Regions from separate parts of the Selenomonas sp. oral taxon 149 str. 67H29BP genome, predicted to be linked through region 2. Evidence: predicted binding sites of a transcription regulator. Region 2 holds the regulator's gene; the other holds the start of a gene.

Region 1 (4,214 bases), 1.3 Mb from region 2:
AATTCCTCGACGCGAAGAACGACGGCAATATGCAGATCGACCAGCTGAACGAGGCGATTGGCAGCGGTGCGGGGGCGATCATCCTGCTTGCTGCCGATGGTTCCAGCATCGTTAAGACCATTGAAAAGGCAAACGATGCGGGCATTCCCGTCATCACAGTCAACCGCAGCGTTGCGGGCGGACAGGTGCTCCGCGCCTATTCCGACGATGTGGAGGCGGGGCGTATGCAGGGCGAGTACATGGCAGCGCATCTGCCGCCGAACGCGAAGATCGTGTATTTGCAGGGCGATGAGACGCAGAGCAGTGCCGTCGGCCGTTGGGAGGGGTTCAAGGCAGCGTGTCTGGACAAGCGCCCCGACATTCAGCTGCTCTCGTTCGTGGATGCCGGATGGAGCAAGGCCGAGGCCTTGAAGACCATGATGCTCTGGATGAATATGTTCCCCGAGGTCAATGGTGTCGTTGCAGGAAATGATGAGATGGCACTCGGTGCGATTGCCGCACTCAAGGGGGCAAACCGCCTCAGTGGATGCCTTGTCTCTGCGGTCGATGCCACCCCTGCGGGTCTCGCAGCAGTCGAGGCGGGCGAGATGGCGCAGACGGTCAAGCAGGATGCAAAAGCGCAGGGTGAGGGGGCACTCACACTTGCAGAGGGCTTCCTCAAGGGAAATCCGCCGAGTGGGGATCTTGCGATTCCGTTTACGTCCATAACTGCGGACAATCTTGCGCAGGCGAAGTGAGGAGGGGAGTGCCATGAATCTGCCGTTCATCTCTGCGGAGGCAATGAAGGACTATGCCGTGCGGACAAAGGTGTTCATCCTGTCCGTATTCCTCTTGGCAGCCATCCTCGTTGTCGCCGTCGTCGGTATCTACTCGAACGATCAGGCAAAGCAGTCGCTTGACGATATGTATCACCATAATCTCATGTCGACACAGTATCTGAACGATGCCAATACGCGTCTGCGGAAAATCAGCGTCAATGTGCCGTACATCTTACAGGAGGGAATCACAGCGGACAACCGCAAGATTCTCGTGGACGATGTGCTCGGCAATCTGAACGCGCTCCATCACGACATGGAGGAGCTCAAGAAGATCGACACGAGCGAGCGGGCACAGGCGACGATTGCCGAACTGGAAAAAAATCTGACCGTCGCGACGGACAAGGTCGGAGCGGTCAACAACATGGGGACGACCACCGAGGATCGCGTCGCGATCTTTGACAATCTCGCCTCGCTCACCGTCATCTCAAGCAATATGGCGGTGCTCACACCCGATAACGTGTTCCAGGGAAAGCAGCTCTTTGAGGCGAACAATGCGCGCTATGACCGTACGGTCTACAGTTTTGCCATCATCATCGTCATTGCGGTGGCCTTTGGTATTCTTGTGTCGCGCCGCATTGCAGATAACATCTCCGATCCGCTCGCTTCCTCCATCGGACATCTGAGTGCCGTCGCGTCCGGAGACCTCTCGCGTGAGATCCCGCGCGAACTCTCTGACCGTGCGGATGAAATCGGTACGGTGGTCAAGGCACTCGGCAAGATGCAGGGCTTTATGAAGCAGGTGCACGAGGAGGCAGAGCAGACCGATGCGATGGTCGCGGAGCTTGAGGAAATGCTGCATGGGCTCAACAATGACACGCAGGACATGTCTGCCGTGACCGAGGAGATGTCCGCAGGCATGGAGGAGACAGCAGCATCTACATCCAGTGTCCAGCATCTCAGCGGGGAGCTGAACGATGGGATCAAGGGGGCAGCGGACGCAGCACGCGAGAGCGAGGAGTATACGCGCGAGGTTGCACAGCGTGCCGCCGATCTCCAGACGACGATGGAGCAGTCGCGTCTCAATACGCGTCAGATCTACGGCTCGACGAAGGACTCTGTGGCAGAGGCGATCAAGTCCTCGAAGATCGTCGACCAGATCGGACAGCTCACGCTGGAGATCTCCGAGATCGCCGAACAGACGAACCTCCTCGCTCTGAACGCAAGCATCGAGGCAGCGCGTGCAGGTGAGCAGGGACGCGGCTTTGCCGTGGTCGCGGGCGAGGTCGGAAAGCTCGCCGAGCAGTCGCGCGGAACGGCAGAGAAGATCAAGGGCCTCACGGGGCAGGTTACGGGCTCGGTGCAGGCTCTCTCCGACGGTACGCATAGGCTGCTCACCTTCATTGATGAAAACATCCGCGGCGATTATGACCTGATGGACAAAACAGCAGAGCAGTACAAGGCAGATGCGGAGTTCTTCCGCAAAACTGCAGAGGCGACAACGTCGCGGTCACAGGAACTGTTGGGCTCCGTCAGCGAGATGAATGCGGCGATGGAGGGGATTCGCAACGCGACACACGAGGGTGCGGAGGGCAACACGCGCATCGCGGAGAGAGTCGTCTCCATGGCGGCAGAGTACGAGAATATCCTTGCAAAGATCCAGACCTTCAAGGAAGGGACGGCGCGCCTCAAAAACCTCGTGGCGGCGTTCAAGGAGTAACGCTGCTGGGCATACCGCACACTTTTCTCGTTTGTTCCACTAGGGTTCGCTTAGAGGCATTGCCCATTCGCACGAAAAATTTACATGTTATGCAGAGAGCCTTTTATGGCTCTTTGTTGTTTTTTTGACTTTTTTACAAAATACCTATTGACTTTTTGACTAAAAACATTTACTATAGACAACGTAAGTTAGCACTCAGTCAATGAGAGTGCTAACACGACAAAAAGATTTGGGATAAACTAGGAGGAAGATACCATGATTAAGCCATTGGGCGAACGTGTTGTCATTGAAGTCGCAGAGAGCGATGTCACGACGGCGAGCGGCATTGTGCTCCCCGATACGGCAAAGGAAAAGCCGCAGAAGGGCAAGGTCGTTGCGGTCGGTACGGGCAAGCTCCTCGAGAACGGACAGCGTGCAGGCCTTGAGGTCAAGGAAGGCGACAGCGTCGTTTTCTCGAAGTACTCGGGCTCTGAGATCAAGGTTGACGACAAGGACTACCTCATTGTTCGCGAGAGCGACATTCTGGCAATCCTGTAATTAGGGAAGTACTGATAAATTCGGCACTACTATCTTGACGCATCTTTTTCGCCCGCACTTCGGCGGAAAATCCTCCACAGAGCCCCACTCTGCGTCTGGTTTTCCACCTTGTTCGGACAAAAAATCTACGCCAATTTGGCAGACCTCATTTTATCAGTGCTACCTTAGATAGACGAAACGTGGAGGCAATATAAATGGCAAAGCAGATTCTGTTTGACGAAGAGGCACGCCGCGCTCTTGGCCGCGGCGTTGATGCACTGGCAAATGCGGTCAAGGTAACGCTTGGCCCGAAGGGACGCAACGTTGTCCTCGATAAGAAGTACGGCGCACCGACGATCACGAATGACGGCGTGACGATTGCACGTGACATCGAGCTCGAGGATCCGTTCGAGAACATGGGCGCACAGCTCGTGAAGGAAGTTGCGACGAAGACGAACGACATCGCGGGCGATGGCACGACGACGGCGACGCTCCTCGCACAGGCGATGATCCAGGAGGGCATGCGCAACGTCGTGGCGGGCGCGAACCCGATGATCGTCAAGAAGGGCATCGACATGGCGGTCAAGACGCTGGTCGAGGAGATCAAGAGCAAGGCACAGAAGGTCGAGACGAAGGCAAAGATCGCGCAGGTTGCGTCGATCTCCTCGGCAGACTCCGAGGTCGGCGAGCTCATCGCAGAGGCGATGGAGAAGGTCGGCAAGGACGGCGTCATCACGGTTGAGGAGTCCAAGACCATGGACACGAACCTCTCCGTTGTCGAGGGCATGCAGTTCGATCGCGGCTATATCTCGCCGTACATGGTGACGGATACGGACAAGATGGAAGCCGTCATGGATGATCCCTATGTGCTCATCACCGACCGCAAGATCTCCTCGGTCGCGGATATCCTGCCCGTTCTGGAGCAGGTCGTGAAGCAGGGCAAGCAGATCGTCATTATCGCAGAGGACCTTGACGGTGAGGCTCTTGCGACCATCGTGGTCAACAAGCTGCGCGGCACGTTCAAGGCACTCGCGGTCAAGGCACCGGGTTTTGGCGACCGCCGCAAGGCGATGCTCGAGGATATCGCTATCCTCACGGGCGGCACGGTCATCAGCGAAGAGGTCGGCCGCAAGCTCGACAGCGTCACGATCGAGGATCTCGGCCGTGCACGTCAGGTGCGTTCCTCCAAGGAGGAGACGACGATTGTCGACGGTGCAGGAGAC
Region 2 (4,214 bases):
ACCGAGCACAGGTACATCCACGGGCGGCACGGGGACAACTCCGGGCGGCTCGACGGGCTCTACGCCGAGTGCAGGAACGACCACAGGTGGGTCAACTCCGAGCACGGGTACAACCACCGGTGGAACAACGCCGAGCACGGGTGGTTCCACGACGGGTGGCGGTACAACACCGGGAACGACAACAGGCACAACGACGGGCTCGACCACGGGCACAGGCGGCTCGTCTGGTTCGAGTACAACAGGCGGCGGCACGACCGGCTCAACCACGGGCAGGGGCGGAACGTCGACCACAACGGGCGGCTCCTCGACAAGCACGAGCGGTTCTTCTACTTCAACAGGAGGTTCGTCCTCCAGTTCGGGTGGTTCGTCTACAACTGGTGGATCTTCCTCCAGCTCAGGCGGCTCGTCCACAAGCGGCGGAAGCTCCTCCTCGGGTGGTTCGTCCAGTTCGGGCGGCTCGTCGACCAGCGGTGGCTCTACGCCGGGTACGGGCACAGTCCCGGGCTCTACACCGACACCGGGCGGCAGTACGGGAGGCTTTAGCTTCACGGGCGGCGGCTCTGGCTCTGTCCCGGGCATGCCCGGCGGCAGCGTCGGTGGCGGTACGGCGATCCCGGGCGGCAGCTCGGGCGGCATCAGCGTCGTTGGCGGCGGCACGGGCAGCATCACCGGAAATCCGGGCGGCCTGACGGGTGGCACGGCGATTCCGGGTGGCAACTCGGGCGGTGGCGTCAGCCTTGGCGGCGGTGGCCTCACGGGAGGCTCCACACCGAGCACGGGTGGCCTCACGGGTGGCTCAACGCCGAGCACCGGCGGTGTAACTGGCGGCACAACGGAAAGCACTGGTGGTGTTACGGGTGGAACGACGCCAAGCACAGGCGGACTTACTGGTGGTTCGACACCGAGCACAGGTACATCCACGGGCGGCACGAGGACAACCCCGGGCGGCTCGACGGGCTCTACGCCGAGTGCAGGAACGACCACAGGTGGGTCAACTCCGAGCACGGGTACAACCACCGGTGGAACAACGCCGAGCACGGGTGGTTCCACGACGGGTGGCGGTACAACACCGGGAACGACAACAGGCACAACAACGGGCACAGGCGGCTCGTCTGGTTCGAGTACAACAGGCGGCGGCACGACCGGCTCAACCACGGGCAGGGGCGGAACGTCGACCACAACGGGTGGCTCGTCTACCACGACAGGCGGCTCTTCGACCAGCACGGGTGGATCGTCCACAAGCGGCGGAAGCTCCTCCTCGGGCGGCGGCTCGTCTAGCTCGGGTGGATCTTCTTCCAGTTCGGGCACGTCGACAGGCGGCTCCGAGACGAATACGCCGCAGGGGGCGACGCAGGTGCCGACCAGCGACAAGGTCATTGTCACGATGGGGAACAACCCTGAGACACATGACTATGTTGAGGGCTCGGACGGCTCGTTCGGCTTTGACCTCGGGAAGACACGCGGGATTCGTGGTGTGCACCACGAGGAGATCCCAAACAGCACGGCTGAGGCAATCCCCGTCCTCTTTACGGACGGCGGCTCGCGCGATCTCGACGGCATCTATACGATCAACTATAGTCCCGTACGTCTGACGATCAAGCCTGCCTCAAAGAAGGTGGACATTCCGGATCCGAAGGAAATCCGCAATATGTCTGAGCAGAGGCTCAACTTCCTCTATCAGACAGCAAACGGAGCCTATGAGGTGACGTTTGGCAACGGCATTGTGACGCTTTATCCGAAGGATGAACCGGCACTTACGATTGTGACGAGTTCAGACCGCAAGGCGGAACGCGCCGTACTGGCATCGGGACTTCTCACAGCAATTGAGAATCTCGGCGTAACGCCGGTAGAGATCCGCGCGGTCTACATCTTCAAGGTCTTTGCGGATAAACCGACTGCGTAGTAGTTTATTCCATCCTATGGAGCGGTACGGGACAGTTTGTTTTCGTGTCGCTCTTTTCTTGTGTCCTGTCACGGTAAGGAATCCTGCGATCTTTTGGATGGCAGGGGACGCTAAAAGAGATATCCGCAATAAAAAATTTGACTTTTTGTCATTTTGCTATTGACTTTTTGTTTTTTACGCTGTATATTCTTTATAGATTTTGATTAGCACTCAGACCAATAGAGTGCTAACAGAATTGAAAGGAGAGGGGTGAATGTCGAACGATCTGGATGAGCGCAAGAGCCAAATCCTATGGGCGGTCGTCGATGACTACATTGCATCGGCGGAGCCGGTCGGGTCACGGACACTTGCGCAGAAGTACAATCTCGGCATCAGCCCTGCCACCATTCGCAACGAAATGGCGGATCTGGAAATGCTCGGTTATCTGGAGCATCCGCACACATCCGCCGGACGCATTCCGTCGTCGAAGGGCTATCGCTTCTACGTCGACGGGCTGCAGCCTATCGCTCCGGTGACGGATGCCGAGAAGACAAAGATTCATGATTGGTACAAAGGGCGCGTGCGGCGGCTCGATGAGGTGTTTCAGGAAACGGCGCGCCTCATCGCCGATGTGACACATAACCTGTCGCTCGTGCTTGCACCGCAGGCCGCACAGTCCACGTTCCGCATGCTGCAGTTCCTGCCGCTTGATCTCGGTCACGCGATTGCCGTCCTCATGACGGATGCAGGGTTCGTCGAAAACCGTATCGTCGAGATTCCAGACGGTGCGACGTTCGCAGATTTCCAGCGGATGGCGGGCGCGGTGAATCAGACGCTCTCGGGCAAGGCACTCCGTGCTGTGACAAAGCAGGATATGCGCCGCATCCGCGATGCGATCGGCGATGAGTCGATCTTCGTCGCGGCGGTGGAGGTGATGCACCGCGCGCTCGAAGGGCGTGAGGATGGTCGTCTCTATCTTGGTGGGACAGCGCAGCTCCTCAGCAATCCCGAGTTTCAGGATCTCGATCGCGTACGCGCGATGCTGCTCGTCCTTGAGCGCGAGGATCTTGTGAAGGATATCCTGCATACCCATGCGGGAGAGGACCTGACAGTCACGATCGGGCGAGAGAACGAGAGCAGTACGTTTTGGGACAGCAGCTTCATCACGGCGACCTATCATGTCGACGGAAAGCTGCTCGGAACGATTGCCGTGCTCGGGCCGACGCGGATGGAATATGCGAAAGCAATGCGCATCCTTGACTATGTCAATACGAACTTGACAGAAATGATCTATCAATTAAAGTGGTAGGAGAGGTGAACGGCTTGCAGGAAGAAGAGAAGGTACAGGACACGGCAGAGGGGCAGCCTGAGGCTGCTGCGGATGCTGTGACTGAGACGGATGCGGCGGACACACCCGCAGGGGAGGAGGACAGCGCCCCGACCGAGGCGGATAAAATTGCCGCACTCGAGGCGGAGCTGAAGGAAAAGAGTGATCGTGTCCTGCGCCTGCAGGCGGATTTTGAAAATTTCCGCCGCCGCACGGCGAAGGAAAAAGAAGAACTCGCCGCCGTCATTACGCAGAATATGCTCGGCGATCTGCTGCCGCTCCTCGATAATTTTGAGCGGGCACTCGCCGTGGAGCAGACGGATGTCGAGGCGTTCCAGAAGGGCGTCGAGATGATTCACACGCAGCTGCGTGAGGTCATGCAGAAGCACGGTCTTGAGGCCATCGAGGCAGAGGGCCAGCCCTTCGATCCGAATTTTCACCAGGCGGTGATGCGCGTGGAGGATGCGGATGCAGAGGACGGAACGATCACACAGGTGCTCCAGAAGGGCTACCAGGCAAAAGGACGTGTGATCCGCCCCGCGATGGTGCAGGTCGCCGGTAACTAACGAAATAATATCTTTATGATTTTTGGGGGAATATAACATGGCTAAAGTAATTGGTATTGATCTTGGTACGACGAACTCGGTTGTCTCCGTGATGGAGGGCGGCGAGCCGGTCGTTATTACGAATCCTGAGGGCAGCCGCATCACGCCGTCTGTTGTCGGTTTTACGAAGGACGGCCAGCGTCTCGTCGGCCGCCTCGCGAAGAATCAGGCGGTGTCGAATCCTGACCGCACGATCTCGTCGATCAAGCGTCACATGGGTGATCCGAACTATCATGTCACGATTGATGGAAAGAGCTACACGCCGCCCGAGATCTCAGCAATGATTCTGCAGAAGCTCAAGAGCGATGCAGAGGCATATCTCGGCGAGACGGTCTCGCAGGCGGTCATCACGGTGCCGGCGTACTTCAATGACAGCCAGCGTCAGGCGACGAAGGATGCG

What was found. Region 2 encodes HrcA, which represses chaperone genes, less so after heat shock. Its sites were predicted from a motif close to TGTTAGCACTCNNNNNNNNNGAGTGCTAACA; they were not measured.
Region 1: a site for HrcA is predicted at 2,662-2,692, ahead of groES (co-chaperone GroES). Genes of this name have one in related genera too.

The regions. Positions count from the first base shown of each region.
Region 1 covers NZ_GL397087.1:2,225,825-2,230,038, forward strand. The annotation lists gene HMPREF9166_RS10500 (sugar ABC transporter substrate-binding protein) at 1-737, shown strand, start outside; gene HMPREF9166_RS10505 (methyl-accepting chemotaxis protein) at 751-2,475, shown strand; gene groES (co-chaperone GroES) at 2,731-3,012, shown strand; gene groL (chaperonin GroEL) at 3,207-4,214, shown strand, end outside.
Region 2 covers NZ_GL397087.1:908,646-912,859, reverse strand. The annotation lists gene HMPREF9166_RS04345 (filamentous hemagglutinin N-terminal domain-containing protein) at 1-1,903, shown strand, start outside; gene hrcA (heat-inducible transcriptional repressor HrcA) at 2,157-3,191, shown strand; gene grpE (nucleotide exchange factor GrpE) at 3,185-3,775, shown strand; gene dnaK (molecular chaperone DnaK) at 3,813-4,214, shown strand, end outside.